Regions from separate parts of the Fictibacillus halophilus genome, predicted to be linked through region 2. Evidence: riboswitches for the same ligand, from Rfam matches in the RefSeq annotation. Region 2 holds a riboswitch; the other holds the start of a gene.
The links. Region 2 has a riboswitch for cyclic di-GMP ahead of I5J82_RS15475 (hypothetical protein). Riboswitches for the same ligand answer to the same signal wherever they lie in the genome.

Region 1 (8,781 bases), 2.2 Mb from region 2:
CAGAGCCAAAAGATGTAGATAGCCTTATGGAATTAAAATACTTGATCAAAGAGTTCTCTATTGGAAAAACAGCTAGAGAAAGCTTGGAACAAGCATTAACGACGAAAACAGGTCGGACTTACTTTATAAAGGAAGAGGATGTAGTTGTTTCTTGTGCATCTTCTACGGCTGAAAATTCAGTGTCAGCGATGATTGTCGGCGTTTGTTCACACCCGGAAAAAAGAAACAAAGGGTATGCTTCACTATGCATGGAAGCACTATGCAACGATATTTTAGCTGAAGGAAAAACACTCTGTCTTTTCTATGATAATCCAAAAGCTGGCTCCATCTATAAGCGTTTAGGTTTTGAAGATATTGGGTTTTGGAGTATGAACTATGCTGTTCAAACAGCCGAAATACAAAACCAACAAGAAAAAGTGTTATAAGCAAAAAGATTGTTGCTTTTCTCCTTTTCTCCTTTGACAATTGTTTGGAGTGGAAGGTGCGTGCCTACCACATGAAATACCTCTTGCAAGGCATGCGATGAGGAAGTTTACTACGATAGCAATAACGTGTAGACGCAGGAGCAAGAGATCTATAAAGGTGGGAATTCCGAAAATTGGAAGTGGCTCACCGCCTGCCCCGTGGAAAGCGAGCAGCCTGGAACGGAAATCAACACTACCAAAAGCAACAAAGTTTACGAAAATAGCTTAAAAAAAGACGGCAAAATCGCTCTCTATCGATTCCGCCGTCTTTCTCTATTGTTACCCAAGCTTCCGTTCTGAAGCTTGTTCATGTGAAGTATTCTTTTCTTCATTAGAAGTTCTTAGTGGAATTTCTTTCAAGAATAAGAAGGTTAGTAAGAATGCAGTACCAATCACGATGGCACCAGTCAAAAACACACCGTTTAAAGCATGACTCAGTGACTCGCGCAAAATACCCAGCACTTGTTTAATGACGTTTAAGGATTCAGGTGGTAATGCGCTAAATTTTTCTAAAACAGCTTCTTGGTTCAGCAACACTTGTGGGTTCGCCAGCTCTTTAATCTGCTCGCCCATTTCAGATGTAAAATTAGGAGAAGATGCGATTAACTTTTGAGACTCTTTGTTAAAGTGGTCTGCTAGAGAGTTGTTCATTACACTTCCCATGATTGAAACACCAATCGTTCCGCCAAGCTGTCTGAACAGCTGAACAGATGAAGTCGCAACACCCAAATACTTATGCTCAATCGCGTTCTGAACAGTTAAGGTGAAGATCGGAAATGCGATTCCAAGTCCAGAACCAACGAGAATCATATTAAGGATTGCTGTCGTATTAGTCGTTTGAGTATCCATAAAATGCATGCTCGTCATACCACTGACCATGATGAACAATCCAAGCATAGCCAATTTCTTGTACTTACCTGTCTTTGTTATGATCTGCCCGCTCATTGTGCTTCCTGCAACCATAGCAAGTGTTAAGGGCATCATTACGAAACCGGATTTAGTTGCGGAAGTTCCCATTACACCTTGAATAAAGAAAGGCATATACATGATAGACCCAAACATGCCAGCCCCTAAGAAGAATCCGATTATATTAGAAACGGTGAACACTTTATTTTTGAACATATCAAGTGGTAGGACAGGGCTTGATACACGCTTTTCCGTTGCAACAAACAAAAAGAAAGCTACGATCGTTACAATGAAAAGTCCGATGATTTCTACAGAAACCCAATCATATTGATTTCCTGCCCAGGTAAATGATAGGAGAAGAGGAACCATTGTTAACGTTAATAGCAACGAACCTGTGTAATCAATAGATTCTTTCTCCTTTCTTTTTACAGAAGGAAATAAAAAGTATATAGCAGCAAAAGCGACAAGGCCAAAAGGAAGGAAGATCCAGAATACCCAATGCCAATGAAAGTGATCGACGATGTATCCTCCTAATGTAGGGCCAAACACGCTTGCTAAACCGAAAACGCTGCTCATAATACCTTGCCATCTGCCGCGTTCGCGAGGTGGAAATAGATCACCAACTGCTGTGAAAGCTGTTGACATGATCATACCGCCTCCAAAACCTTGAACACCTCTATATAAGATGAGTTCTAGAATGCTTCCAGATATACCGCATAAAAGTGAACCTGCTGTAAATACGCCGATCCCTAAAAGGATAAATGGTTTTCTTCCATAGATGTCAGATAATTTTCCAACTAAAATAGCTGTGATACTTGAAGTGAGCATGAAAATCGTAAAAACCCAGCTGTAGTATTCAATTCCACCAAGATCAGCAATGATCTTTGGTAGGGACGTACCAACAATTGTTTGGTTTAACGCTGCAAAAAGCATAGCAGACATGATGGAAAGCATAATAATAACTTTCCGCCGCATTTCTAGATGTTCCATTCATCGTCCTCCTATTCATGTTATAAATATTTCACAATGTGAATTATTTTAGAAAAGGAAAACTGCTTCATTAATCAAGCAGTTTTGTTGAAGAATCTATCATTCGCTTTATGTCTTCGTCTGTTAAAGCAGCAAACTTTTTTTCTAGGTAATTATTTTTAATGCTGTCCATTTTTCGTGCGATTTCTTTACCGTCTTCAGTAATTTCCAAATAGACGATCCGACGGTCTGAATCCGATCGTACGCGCTGAATATAGTTCTTGCCAACAAGCCGATCAGTAACTGCAGTAATATGGCTTGAGGAAACTTTTAATTCGTTAGCGATTTCGGAAGCCATTAAAGGACTTTGAATAAATAAAGTCTGAAGAACAGCAAACTCATTGCTAGGAATATAATCAGAGTACACTTCGTTTAGACCTTTTCTTAACGTACGAAAAAGTCTACGTAGGCTCATTTCCAATTCGCGTTCTAAATCGTTTCTTAATGGGGTTTGTTCTCTATTTTCCATTTTAACACCCTTGCTTTTTGTTTCTTCTTCTACTAGTATATGATAATTTATATTTAATAAGAAAGAAAGTAAAAGGTTTAGGGAGAAACGGATTATGAAAAATTCAACATTATTTTTTGTGCTTTTAGGCATTGGATTTTTGATAGGAACAGCTTACTGGGTTTGGGCGATCACAACTCAATCACAACCAGGTGGATTGTAAAAAAAGAGCCGTAATGGCTCTTTTCTTGTTTTAACAAACACTTCTAATTTAAATAAATGGGAGGTGTTGAGATGAAAGAAAAGTATCAGATTATAACTCAACTTATTAAGAAGGAATGGAAGCAACGCCCAGGCGGTAATCGTGTACCACGTTATGCGGTTGCTCACGATACCGGTAACCCTAACTCAACTGCTCAGCAGAATTATGATTATTTCAACAGCAGACAGCTAGACGCTTCAGCACATGTTTTCATAGATGATAAACAGATATTATTGATTATTCCATTACATGAAAAAGCATGGCACGTTCGCTCTAACGTATCGGATGCCAATGAATGGGGAATTGGAGTAGAGCTGTGCTATGGACCGTCGATTGATTTTAACAAAGCTTATAGCCGTTACGTATGGTTTTTTGCTTATTTATGTGAGATGTACCATTGGGACCCCGCTCGGGACATAAAAGGCCACTTTCAGTTAGATCCCAAACGTAGAACGGATCCTTTAAACTGTTTTCACCAATACGGTAAGACATTTCCGTTTTTCATTGAAGATGTTAAGTATGAGTTGAAAAAGTTTGTTGTTAATCAGAACGAGTTTAAAGAACTTGTTACTGCAGAAGGAAGGCTCTATAAGGTGCAGATAGGAGCATTTACATCAAGAAAAAATGCCGAAAATCTTTCTCGAAAAGCTAAAGCTGCAGGATTTGCTGTTCATATCGATTATTCTTAAGAATAATAGCGAAAACAGCCTTGAAAGTAGTTGGATTCTATTCCAGGTTGCTCGCTTGCCTCGGGGCAGGCGGTGAAAAGACCAATTTTTGTGAGAATAGGTTTTAAGTATACAAATTAATGGTAAACAAGGAGGAGGTATGCCATATTTTCTGTGTACATAGGGGGAAACAGTAGAACATGGAGCAACAATTGAGGGAATTAGGGAAAAAGATCATTGAACATAAATATGATCTATCAAAGAAAATTGATGAGGTGCGCTTATCACGTGGTGAGCAACCAGCAGATCTTACGGAGTTTGTGCTGAAATTACGGGGAGAACTATTTTCATTCTTTGGACAAGCTCTTTATGAAGACATGAGAACATCTGAAGAGCAATTTATTAGCTGGGGAAGAAAGAATGGTGAGCTTGCTGTTCAACACGAAGTTCCATTAGATAAAGCCTTAAGCAGTACTAGGTACTATAGAATGGTACTATGGAATTTCATTCGTAACGAAATGAACAACGAGAAATTCACCGTTGAAACAGTTCTGAAAGCTGCATCGATCATCGACCCATTATTGGATGAAACGGTACATGCTTTTAGTGTCGCATACGTTGAAAATAATAATCGTGTACTTGGATTGGCTCGAGAAGCGATTGAAGAGCTCTCTGTACCTGTTGTAAGATTGACAAGAGCAGTTGCAGTTCTTCCACTCGTAGGTACGATTGATACGCATCGGTCAAAGTTGATTATGGAAACGTCCCTTCAAAAATGCATGGAATTACAAATCGAACATCTATTTATCGATCTATCTGGTGTAGCAGTGATTGATACGATGGTAGCTCATAATTTATTTAAAGTTATCAATTCTCTTAAGCTTTTAGGTGTTAATGTAACCTTGAGCGGGATGAGACCTGAGCTCGCACAAACAGTCGTATCGCTAGGAATCAGTTTCGACGGATTTTCTATTGCTGGAAACTTGTATCAGGAGCTTGAAGCGATGGGGATACGACCTCAAAAGAATAAATAAAATAAAAATACTTGCCTTTTTATTAAGGCAGGTATTTTTTTCTAGTATAAAAAGAACGTTTGTTCGCATATAATATAAAAAAGGAGGTTGCTTCATGACTAACTTATTAATGAGATGCATAGAAGAACGAGTTGGAATAGAAATGATCTACCTCTCACAAAAAGGTGATATTTCACATCGGGTTGTAATTCCATACTCTTTTGACGGTCAAACCATTAAAGGATACTGTTCAGCCAGAAAGCAGATTCGAAGTTTTCACATAAGAAACATATTATCCGTACATTCACGTTTTTTGTCTTCTTGAGATTGGAGGGATTGTCGTGCAATATGGAAGCGAAGAAGAGCGTTCGCTTATTGAAAAATTTGTGATGTATCCGATTTTACTTACAGTGTTTAATCGAGATCTGCAGATTATTAACGGCTCTCCATTTAAATTGAGACAGCCATACGTTGCATTAGTAGAGCAAATTATGAATCAAATCAGCAAGGATCTATTTGATGTAAGAATCGAATTGAGAAAACGAAGAATTAAAGTAATGGATGCACGGCGTGAGGAAGATATTACAGAATATGAAATCTTTATTAGGGGTTACCGTGAGATTATGAGGTTTCCAAACATCCATCTAAAAAATAAAGCAGAAACTCTTATGCTTTATTATCTACAAGTGACCATAGAATAATGGATAAAGCGTGCAAGTTTCATTTTTTATAACAACTGTATACAATGAACGTATTGCAGGAACATAAGATAATGATAATAGGATTAGAATTTGAATTGAGGAACGTTATGGAACACTTTATCCAGCTAGCCAGAAAATTGAACAAGGAGATTATGATTGAAAGTCAGAGCCCTTTTGATCCGGTATGTCCCGTTAATACTCCACACCCTTGGCAGATGCTAGGCTGTGGGAATTATGCAGCGGTTTTTTCACATCCCGATCATCCAGATTATGTAGTTAAGATTTATGGCAGGGATGAGCACGAATTATTAGAGGAAAAAAAGGTTTATGATCGACTAGGCACACACCCAGGATTTTCTGTTTGCTATTATTCGGAACAACGGTTTTTAATCTTAAAACGTATTGAAGGAATGACTCTTTACGACTGCGTGCATAAAGGAGTAAAGATCCATGAAAATGTGATTTATGACATTGACGAAGCAGTAAGGCATGCGAGAGACAAGGGATTGTTTCCTAATGATGTGCATGGGAAAAATGTGATGATATCCAATAATAGAGGAATTATTGTGGATGTTTCTGATTTTAGTCGATATGAAACTTGCAGAAAATGGAAGGATTTACGAAGGGCTTATTTCACCATTTACAAGAAAACTCTTTATCACTTTCCCATAAAGATTCCGTATTTTGTTTTGAACGGAGTAAGGATAGGGTATAGGTACTACAGAAAGTTAAAAATATCCAAAAGTAAAGGTCATAAATAATAGGTCTAATGAATCATTAAAATCGTTGGCACAAATTACCTAAGTAGGATATAATAACTATAAATCAATAGAAACCTTTGTTATTAAGGGCAAACCAGTTGAAAAGCTGGGACGCAAAGCTATGGGCCTAAAGTATGGTGAACATGCAATGGCAGCCGGTTGCCAAAGGGAAACGGACTCATGTTTAGACACAAGCGTTTCTATGAAGCTTTAATTTTAAAGTGTGTAGTTAGAAGGACTTATCACACTTTAATAATCAAGCGGTCATAGAGGTTTAAAGTATCTAAAACATAAATAGAAGCCATTCCCTTTATTAGGTGATGGCTTTTTGTATGTAATTTTTGAGGAATTTGAGGGGTTGTAGAATGGAAAACTTCCAACTAGACTTACGCGCACTCAAAAAAAACTTGTTGCCAGGATTTATGAAGTCTATTCCAGCTATGATACATACACACAAAGAGCATCTAAGAAATAATGAAGACTTTCATACGTTTTTAAACGGTTTTGTTGAGCAATATGAAAAGATACTAGAGAAATTTTTACGCGGAATCGTGCATGCTGTCTTTTTAGAAGAAGAACGATTTGAGTCTTTTTTAAAACATGGAGAACAAAAAGCATTTCGTTCAGGTATTCATTTTTTAAGACATCAACGAATTCCTCATCAAGCATTAGCGTGTTTTACAACGAGTATTAGTGAATCTGTTTTATTTGAAGTAAAAAAAGCAACGATAAACGAGCCGTTAGTGATACAACTGTTCATGTTAGATCGTTGGAATCGGATTTCTCACAGAGCTGTAACAGGATTTCTAAGCGGTTTCTCCTCTCAACAATTTAAAGATCTTAAAGAGATTAGCATTCGCGATCCACTAACAAATCTGTATAATCGCCGTTACTTTTATGATTGTTTAGAAAAAGAGCTCACAAAAGCGCACAAACTAAAACTTCCTCTTACACTTGTCATGTTCGATATTAATAATTTTAAATTAATCAATGATGAGCTAGGACATCACGCAGGTGATGAAATTCTTCAGCAGATCGCAGAACTTTCCAAGCGGTTAAAATTGTTCTCTGGATTTAGATTTGGTGGAGATGAATTTGTTTTTCTATTACCAGGAATCACTGAAAATGAAGCGTACATCTTAATTGAAAAGCTAGAGAGTCAACTTATCGTTTGGAATGATTCCATCTCATTAGCATACGGTGCAATAGAACTACTTGCAGATGCTTGCGAGAATATCGATTATTATCTACAGCTGGCTGATGAGCGGATGTACACGAACAAAAGAGCTAGGAGTGAAAATAAATCACTCATTTAATCAATGTGAAATAAGGGCCTTTCTGCAATGTTTTTTCGCAGATCGTATAATGCAAAGGAAGATGACTGCATGAAAGATTCATTTACGATTACCGAACACCGTTCTGAAACCATATCGTCTTTATTACGGTGGTTCTTTTTAGTACTTTGTATACCTGTTTTTTATTATCAACCTATTTCAAGCGTGCTCAAATATGAAACGGATACTTTTCCGATTCTCTTTATAATAGGGATCATATATATGACATCCACACAAATCGTATTGCATAGATTGCCTGAGACGTCTTTGTACTACCGTGTCTTTACCAGGGGTGGCATTGTTTTTGATTGTCTCGCTTACGCCTGGTTGATGCAGCTTTCAGGTGGAGCTGACAGCCCGTTTGTTTCTGTAGGTTATTTAATCGTTATTCATGCCGCTCTGTATTGGAGGTTAAGGGGTGCCTTCATAGTAGGAACAGCGAGTTTTGCCATCCTCTGCTACTTTTTCATAAGAGATAGCGGATATATGAACACACTTTCTTCCTTTGAATTTTTGATGAAAAGTATCTTCTTATGGTTAATTGCTTTTTACGGAGGTGTGATTGCTTCTAAAGAAAGACAATATTATTTTGAGAAGACTATGTATCAGCTTCAATCGGAACAAGACTATTTAACAGGTTTGCTGAATCATCGAAAATTTCAAGAAGACGTCTTGGAAAAGACAAAACAGAATAAGCCTTTTACACTTGTGTTATGTGATATTGATCGTTTTAAATGGTTTAACGATCAGCATGGTCATTTAATCGGTGATGAAGTGCTTAAGCTTGTTGGAGCTACATTTAAACGCTTCATTTCTCTAAAAGAAGGAGAAACTTATCGATATGGAGGAGAAGAGTTTGCCTGGATTCTCCATACGACATGCTTAGCAGAAGTGAAAAATACAGTAGAAACAATCAATTGTCATTTAGAAAACTTTCCGTACACGTCAGATGAAAAGGCGTTGCCTGTTACACTTAGTTATGGCATTGCGAATTATGTAGAAGGTGAAAAACCTTCGCAGATTATCCAAAGAGCTGATATGCTGCTATACGAAGCAAAGGCAGCAGGGAGAAATACATGTAAACTGGATACTGTCAGAGTGGAGGAAAATCAGCTAACGTTGTAGCGGTTTTCCTTTTTTGTTTTGTAAAGCTAGCTGTCTATTTTAAAAAGTAGTTGATTTCGTTTAGGGCGAT
Region 2 (8,781 bases):
GAAGCGATCATGAACAGCTATTTTATTTCAGATGATAAGGAAGTAGTCATGTATCCGATTCCTGCATCACTGGTTGAGGATTTGACGTTAACGCCGTGGTATCAACAGGCAACAAAGGATCCTACTAAAGTGTTCTGGACAGATCCTTTCATTGATGAAGCGACAGATCGTCCGGTTGTAAAAGCTGTAAAAGCCGTTGAGTACAGCGGGAAAATCGTGGGAGTAACAGCGATTGATATCGCAGTAAATGATATCTTAACGCTGATGCAAAACGTGAAAATCGGGGACACCGGTTATGCTCTTCTCATCGATAACTCGGGGAATTATATGGTTCATCCAGATGCAAAAAAACTGGGGAAAAGCGCTACAAAGGAATCTTTTTATAAAGATATTACTAAAAAAGAAGGTACGTTAACTACAAAAATCAATGGTGAAGATAGAGTGGTCAGCTATACGAAAAATGATACAACCGGTTGGAAACTAGCCGGAACTGTCGCGCTTAGTGAGTTTGAGGAAAAGGCTTATGTGATTCTTTTACCGATCGGAATCGCTTTAATCGTCACTCTTTTAGTGGCGGCGATTATTTCGGTTTTCGTTTCAAGAAGAATTACAGTACCGGTGAACCAACTGAAGAATGCTATGCATGAGATTAGAAATGGAAATCTACAGGCGAGCGTTTCTATACAAAGAAAAGATGAGATCGGTGAACTGGCTGCAAGCTTTGATGATATGTCTAACCAGATGCGAACATTGATCAGAGAGATGGCTCAGATTACCGATCATGTAACGGACGCGTCTCAAACGGTCGTTGCGAGTGCAGAGGAAAATTCAGCATCCGCTCAAGAAGTGTCAACGACGATGCAGCAGATCGCAGCGGGCTCTTCTCATCAAGCAGAGTTGATGGATGAGAATGCGAAAGCTGCTAACGTGCTGGCTGAGCGTATCGGTACCGTTCATGCGCATGGAGAAAGAATAGAAAAAGCGACACAGCAAATGAATGAAGAATCATTGACCGGTGTAAAAAAGGTGAGCTTGTTAAAAGAGAAGTCACTGATGACAACAGAAATGACGAAAGAGATGATTTCATCAATTAAAAAACTTGATGAAACATCTGGCAGTGTTCAACAGATCGTTCTAACGATAAGCGATATAGCCAACCAAACGAATTTACTAGCGTTAAACGCGGCAATCGAGGCGGCTAGAGCAGGAGAATCTGGAAGAGGCTTTGCCGTCGTTGCGGATGAAGTAAGAAAACTTGCAGAGCAGACTGAGCTTTCCTTAAAAGATATCAGCGCATTGATCACGGATATGCAGCAAGTAACGGAAAACACTGTCGGACAAGTTCAAGAAGCTGCAGCTCTCATTCTTTCACAAAGCGAAGCGGTTGAAGAGACAGAGCGGAGCTTTACCGCAATTTCTAGTGCCGTTAAAGGGAATGCTGAAGCATTAAAAGATGTGATTCAGTCGGTGGATGAGATGACGAAGCAAAAAGATGTATTGCTTGAAAATGCGTCACATATCTTAGCGATCACACAAGAAACAGCGGCTGGAACAGAAGAGGTTTCAGCATCAGCAGAACAGCAATCAGCGTCGATGGAGCAGTTGAACCATCTAGCCGATCAGCTCGAGCAGTACGCGGAACAGATGCGTACCCACGTCCAGCGGTTTACGTTCTAGGGGTCTGACCCCAAACAAATACATGAATGCCGTTTTTGTCTTTTTGTCTTTTCCAAAAAGACAAAAACGGCTTTTTCTTTGATACGACAGACTTTTTGAAAAAGGAAAGAGTGTAATTTTACATCTGATTAAAAGGGTCTAAAGCTCTACTACAGGGGTAATCTTGCTTTCAACATAATCTCGGTATTGAGATTTCGAATGGTTAAACTGTTCTAGAAGGGTTGAGGTGTGTACGAAAGGGCACACCGATGGGGTTACATAATAGCGGTAACTGCTCCATTGATATTCTAAGGGGTACATGACCAGGTCGGCAGAAACGGGATTCAAGTGAATGTAGCGGCTAGTGTCTAACAAATGTGAGCGATCTTCAATCAATTCTGCTCCATAGCGACCTTGAAACACATGACCAGTCAGCTCATATTTCTTATTAAAAAACATAGCATACGTTTCATTTAATTCTTTCATGAAATCTCCAGGTGGGGACTTGCTGCACAAAATTTGTAAGTGAGTGTGGTTTGTCATGAGGCAATACGAGAAGAGCTCGACATCGTGCTTCTTAACACAGTGACTTAGAATCTTTAAATAGCGGTGGAAATCCAAGTGGGAATAAAAAAGAGGTTCCCTGCGATTTCCGCGAGTAGTCACATGATAAACAGCATCAGGATACCAAATACGTGGGGATCTAGGAATGTTTTTCACCTCCTTTCAATCGTACCTTAATTATACTTCTTGCAAGTGAATCTGGGAAATGGGGACTGACCCCAAAAAATTTATTTCCCTCGTTGTTTTCAAGCAAAACCTCTATAGCCGTTTTGAAATGCAATCGGTTCGAAACTTTTCTTTTAAGAAAGTTAACTTTTTTAGCGAATAATACCGCACAAAAATGTCGAACTCCGTCTCTTCATCAAACTTCTTATCATATTTCCTCGGAAATTTTTAAAGGAAACGAGAATAGAGTATTACTTTCTACATAAAATAACCCCGTATTTTTTTATAAATCGGAGGTAAAAAATGATGAATCAAGATTCTAATCAACAAAACATGAATTCTCAATCGGGGAACAACAATCCAGAATTCAACCATGTAAACATGCAGACTGGACAGGTACCTGCTCAATTAAACCATGGTGGACATGAGATGTTTGATGTTCATGAAATGCTCAGCGGCATCGTTGGAACATTGAACTTATATACATTGTGTAAAGGACATGTTCAGGATCCAGAGCTCAAATCGATGCTCAACCGACACTATCAGCACATTACAAAGGAATACAATGCGTGTGTTCAAGCTTTTCAGACAGGGAAAGATCCAGCAATGCGTACAGAATCATACAAGATGGCGCAAGATAACGATTTTGTATATGGTCTGAAACCTGCTCAGCCGGTTAAACCTATTCAAAGCGTAACAGAATTAAACGACCAATCCGTTTCATCTCTAATACTAGGAACTTTAAAATCAAACGCATCTTTAAGAGGAATGGCGACACTCGAAGTTACAAATCCTGTGCTTAGACGCGTATTAGCAGATGGAATTCCAAACTGGATCGAGATGGCATATGAATTGTCGATCTGGCAGAATAAGAATCATTATTATCAAGTTCCTCAACTGAACCAACAAGATATGACGAGCATGCTCGGCGCATATGCTCCATCCACTCAAGCACAACCACCTCTTCAATAAAAAATGACTTTAACGAGTGCCTCTAAAGGTGCTCGTTTTTACTTTTAACCATACAAAAACAGGGATATCATGAGAAGAAATAGAAAATTTCATAAATGTCAAAAGGACTCGACAATAAGAAATGAATTTGCCATAGTAATGAGTGGACTTATACGGTATTGAAACTTCAGGGGGTTAAGAAATGAAAAAAGGAACAGACTGGCGGTACCGAGTATCGAATAGAGAAGCCATCATGGGTACAGTACTCGCCATTTTGAACTTTATCTGGTGGTATGCATTCGCTTACGGCCTTGGCGGACGCCCTATCAAAGAATACACATACATATTTGGATTTCCGGCTTGGTTTTTTTATAGCTGTATTATGGGATTTGTTGTTTTTACCATTTTAGTTTGGATCATGGTGAAGTTTTTCTTTAAAGAGGTCCCGTTTGAACTTGATGAGACGAGCGATAAAGAGGAGGGAGATGCTCAATGAACTGGGATGTCATTCTTCCTTTAGCAATCTTTTTAATTTTAGTTTTTTTAGTAGGCATCTATACATCACGGCACATTAAAAGTGGACCTTCCTTTTTACAAGATTACTTCTTAGCAGGCAGAGAACTTGGTGGATTTGTTCTTGCGATGACAATGGTCGCGACATACGGAAGTGCTTCGAGTTTTATCGGTGGACCTGGTGCAGCTTATCAATTAGGCCTTGGTTGGGTGTTACTTGCGATGGCACAGCTTGTGACAGGATACTTCACACTTGCTGTACTTGGTAAAAAATTTGCGATTGTTGCACGAAAGATTAACGCAGTCACACTGATAGATTTTCTAAAAGCGCGGTATGAAAGCAAGTGGGTCGTTATTTTGTCAGCATTAAGCATTGTCGTCTTCCTGTTTTCTGCGATGGCCGCTCAATGGGTAGGCGGTGGCCGGTTGATTGAATCGTTTACGGGTGTGTCATATACGACAGCGTTATTTATTTTTTCAGCTTCTGTCCTCGTCTATGTAATTGCTGGAGGATTTCGAGCAGTCGTCATCACAGATGCGATTCAAGGTGTTGTTATGGTGATCGGAACCGTCATCATATTGGCCGGTACGATTATCGCAGGTGGTGGCATAGAGAACATCATGAGCGAATTAAGAGCGGAGAACCCGAACCTTATCACGCCTTATGGTTCTGATCTATCACTAACACCTCTTTATGTATCATCGTTTTGGATATTGGTCGGTGTTGGGGTCGTAGGCTTGCCGCAAATATCGGTGAGAGCGATGAGCTATCGAAATGCAAAAGCGATGCATCGAGCGATGATCATCGGAACGTTCGTTGTAGGGTTCATCATGTTAGGCATGCATCTCGCTGGTGTGTTCGGCAGAGTGGTGCTACCGGGAATTGAAGTACCGGATAAAGTAATGCCCCTTTTAGCACTCGAAGTATTGCCAGGCTGGTTAGCGGGTATCGTTTTGGCAGCGCCTTTAGCTGCTGTCATGTCAACGGTTGACTCGGTGCTATTACTCGTGAGTTCTGCAATTATTAAGGACGTGTACATCAATTACATCAAACCAGATGCCGAAGAGCAATTTGTAAAAAAATTGAGTTTCGGGATAACAGCAGTAGTTGGACTGAGCGTATTCGCCATGGCGATCAACCCGCCTGACTTGTTGATCTGGCTGAATCTATTCGCGTTCGGAGGGCTAGAAGCTGCTTTCATATGGCCAATCGTATTAGGGCTATATTGGAAAAGAGGAAACGCGAATGGAGCGATTGCCTCTCTGATCGTTGGGGTAGGATCCTATATGTTCCTTCATCTGAACTATCCAAATCTTTGGGGCATGCACACGGTAGTGCTGCCGATCCTGCTATCCTTGATCGCCTACATTGTGGGGAGTTTCACAAAGGGGGTCAGACCCCATACAAATACATTCTAAAAGACAATGTCCACGCTCAGTGGACATTGTCTTTTTTCGTTCCACATCTTTTTCGACCAATCTTCTTTTCTAAAATAAAATACTAAAAAAACTATTTATAGTAATATCTTACTAAATACCCATTTACAGTGAATGGGGCCGGTGGTAATTTTATAGCAGAATATAATTAGATAAGTGTGGAGCTGTGAAGGTTATTCTGTATGTGGGCGCTTGGATTAACTGAAGCTAGTAGCGCAACCGACCGCTTTCTTTATTCGTTCTCTAAATAAAGGAAGGGGTATTTATTATGGAAATATCACGTAAAGAGAAATTTAGCACAAAGAAAAAGGCAGCTAAGAAATGGCCGAAGGTTGTTTTAGCGACTACAATCGTACTTGGTATAGGTACTACGTCTGCGTATGCGGCAAATCCAAATCTTGCAAACGACTTATACAATAAGATTATGGAATATACGTACCAATCTGAGATCGAGAGTGAGTTGAACAAAGAGAAGAATGACTTGCTCAAAAATGTGAATATAGCGGTAAAAGGGATCGTTGCTGATGCCAAGAAGGATCTGGATACTAACAAAGAAAAGATCATTCAAGATAAGAAAAAAGAACTTGAAACACACTATAAACAAGAACTAGCTGAAATCACGAAAAGAAAGAATGAAGCCGTTAATAAAAAAACCGAGAACATGAGCACTGATGCGACACGTTCTTCCGAGCAAAAGAAAGCAGACATCTCTTCAGCAATTCAAAAAGAAATTCAAGAGTCTGATATAAATAAAAAATAATAACTTTTTAAAAGAGCGGAATCTTCATTCTCCGCTCTTTTCCTTTTTCTGATATCCTAGAATATAGAAAATCTATGAACGGAGACTCTTTATGAAAAAACTATTTTTAGCGCTCGGTATCCTCTTTGCTGTATACGCAACGGCCATGCTACTTCAAACGACCAACATGGATATGGGACTTGCTGTTTTTTTCTTGTTAGGTGCTCTTTTTCTCGTTCTTTTCTTCCGCTACAACACAGCTATGAAACTATTTAACACGTACAAAAAAACGACACTGACCCTCTTAATCACAACCATCCTTTTTGCAGCAACGCTAGAAACTCTTATTCTTACATCTGCCAACACCGATCCAGAGAAGGTTTCTTCCAAGATAGATACAATCCTCGTGCTTGGTGGCGGAACGAAAAATAATCGACCAGGTGCCGTACTGAAAGGTAGACTAGATCAAGCACTTGCCTATGCAAAGGAACACCCAAACGTTACGTTCATCGTAAGCGGTGGTCTTGGCTTTGGTAAAACAACGAGTGAAGGGTCTATCATGAAAAATTATCTCGTTGAGAATGGCATCGAAGCGGACCGCATTCAGATTGAGGAAAAAGCAACGAGTACATACGAAAATCTTTTATATACAAAAAAAATGATTCAACCAGACGATCAGCTGCTCATTGTAACGAGTGATTTTCATCTTTTTCGAACAAAGATGATCGCAAAGCGTGTTGGCATTGACGCGGAGGGGCTTGGTTCGCCGTTGAGAATTTCTTCTGTTCCACAAGCGCATGTTAGAGAGTATATGGCGATCATAAAAAGTTACTTTACTGATAGATAGAGGAGGGCGGCTTCTATGAAGAAAAATAAGTATCATTGCTGTGCGACGTGTATCAATTTTAAGCCTGAAAAAACAAATCAAGGGATGCGCTATTACTGTGTGCGTCTTGGATATGATACGGAACCAGACTATCAGTTCAATTGTTGGGAGCCGAAACCGCATGTGGTAGAGCTCATGAATAAGGAAAAATAAATTTTGGAACAATTTAACACAAATACCTTGCATTACAAGTTAGTGGCGCATATACTAATGATATATCTTGTTATGCAAGGGATTCTTTTTTTACCCGTAACCCTTGTAATACAAGATAGTGAAATGAGGTGTATCCATATGTCGAACACTCAGATGTTAAAAGGAATTCTTGACGGCTGTCTATTAGCAATCATCAACGAAGGTGAAGTGTATGGCTATGAGCTAGCAGAAAAGCTAGAATCGTACGGCTTTCAACAAACGAGTGAAGGAACGATCTATCCATTGCTCATACGCATGCAAAAAGAGGAACTTGTTACCACCACGTTAAAAAAATCAACGGCGGGGCCAAGACGCAAATATTATTCGCTTACGCGTAAAGGCGAGGAAGAACTTCAAGCATTTATTGAAAGATGGAACCAACTAAGCCGTTCGGTCGATCACATTTTACAAAAGAGAGGAAGCGGAAAATGAGTGCGCTAAAACATACGTTAACAGCTGAAAGCCAAGATTTCTTAGATAACCTTAGACTCTATTTATTTTCGAGTGGAAAAAAGGACGAAGAGGTGAAAGAGATCGTAGAAGAGTTGGAGGATCATTTGATAGAAGCAGAAAAGCGAGGAAAATCAGTCTCTCACATCATCGGCCATTCGCCAAAAGCTTATATGGAGCAGCTTTCAAACGAAATGTCATTCGATTTTAAATGGATCTCTTATCTCCCAATCATTGTTCTCGGTGTTTTCGCCTATATTTTGCTAGGCGATTCGATGAGAGGGGGCGTGCAATTCACGTTGCTTCAAGTGGTTGGTTATCCAGCGGTTTGTATCATACTCGTGCTTTTTTATTTAAAGATGTTCAAATTTTTAGCAAGCACAAAGCTTTCAAAAACTAAGACGATTATCACCACTTTTATCTTAGGAAGTTTGCCGATTTTGTTTTTTTTAGCTCTTCTGTTTGCAAACGATGCGTATAAAACTCCGGTTGTCATAAAGCTTGGAGCAACAGGAAACATCATTGCGGCACTCGTTGCGATCGCCATCTTTTTAGGAATCTCTTTATGGAGCAAAACCTGGTTCACAATCGTAATACCAACCATGCTTTTCCTACCAGAATTTTTAATCAGTCTAACCTCATTTGAAAAAGAAACGAAAGCCATTTTAACAATAAGTGTGCTGTTTGTAACGCTCATTATCTACAACGTATATACATTTAAAAAAGCAAAAAAAGAGAGCCGAATTTAGATGATCGGCTCTTTTCTCTGAGTAAAATGTGTTTGCTAAACAACGTACTTGCACTGAAAAAGCTTACAATGTTACATTGTGTAAGGCTTTACACAGCAAATAAGTGGAAATACTGTTGATAGATGAAGTGATTTTTAACAAAAGTGAAATCACTCATAGAGAAAGGAAATTTGATATGAATCTCCAACTTCCAATTGAAATAAAAGAAAAACTGCAGCAAGATGCAGCCAAACGATTAGAAAATCTACCAAATGAATATAAAGAATTAATTGGAAAGCAGGGATATACAGCACCTGACGCAGCATTGATTGAGGATGCGGTGATCGCACTTGCTCTCGGAAAAAATGTATTGCTGAAAGGACCGACGGGGTCAGGTAAGACAAAGCTTGCCGAACTTCTTTCAAACGTGTTCGGACAACCTCTGCATCAAGTCAACGCCTCTGTCGATCTTGATGCAGAAGCGCTTCTTGGTCATAAGA

Region 1: another riboswitch for cyclic di-GMP. It lies ahead of I5J82_RS04235 (GGDEF domain-containing protein); the one in region 2 lies ahead of I5J82_RS15475 (hypothetical protein).

Annotation. Positions count from the first base shown of each region.
Region 1 is NZ_JAEACF010000001.1:781,458-790,238, forward strand. Features, by position in the region: gene I5J82_RS04195 (GNAT family N-acetyltransferase) at 1-425, shown strand, start outside; gene I5J82_RS04200 (MDR family MFS transporter) at 744-2,360, opposite strand; gene I5J82_RS04205 (MarR family winged helix-turn-helix transcriptional regulator) at 2,431-2,868, opposite strand; gene I5J82_RS20485 (N-acetylmuramoyl-L-alanine amidase) at 3,142-3,798, shown strand; gene I5J82_RS04215 (STAS domain-containing protein) at 3,978-4,811, shown strand; gene I5J82_RS04220 (hypothetical protein) at 4,906-5,115, shown strand; gene I5J82_RS04225 (YhjD family protein) at 5,132-5,491, shown strand; gene I5J82_RS04230 (serine/threonine protein kinase) at 5,599-6,252, shown strand; cyclic di-GMP riboswitch class I at 6,331-6,419, shown strand; gene I5J82_RS04235 (GGDEF domain-containing protein) at 6,618-7,568, shown strand; gene I5J82_RS04240 (GGDEF domain-containing protein) at 7,638-8,711, shown strand.
Region 2 is NZ_JAEACF010000001.1:3,025,153-3,033,933, reverse strand. Features, by position in the region: gene I5J82_RS15500 (methyl-accepting chemotaxis protein) at 1-1,677, shown strand, start outside; gene I5J82_RS15495 (transposase) at 1,816-2,322, opposite strand; gene I5J82_RS15490 (spore coat protein) at 2,719-3,357, shown strand; gene I5J82_RS15485 (YhdT family protein) at 3,539-3,832, shown strand; gene panF (sodium/pantothenate symporter) at 3,829-5,268, shown strand; cyclic di-GMP riboswitch class II at 5,438-5,520, shown strand; gene I5J82_RS15475 (hypothetical protein) at 5,555-6,046, shown strand; gene I5J82_RS15470 (YdcF family protein) at 6,138-6,872, shown strand; gene I5J82_RS15465 (hypothetical protein) at 6,888-7,064, shown strand; gene I5J82_RS15460 (PadR family transcriptional regulator) at 7,203-7,535, shown strand; gene I5J82_RS15455 (HAAS domain-containing protein) at 7,532-8,302, shown strand; gene I5J82_RS15450 (ATP-binding protein) at 8,478-8,781, shown strand, end outside.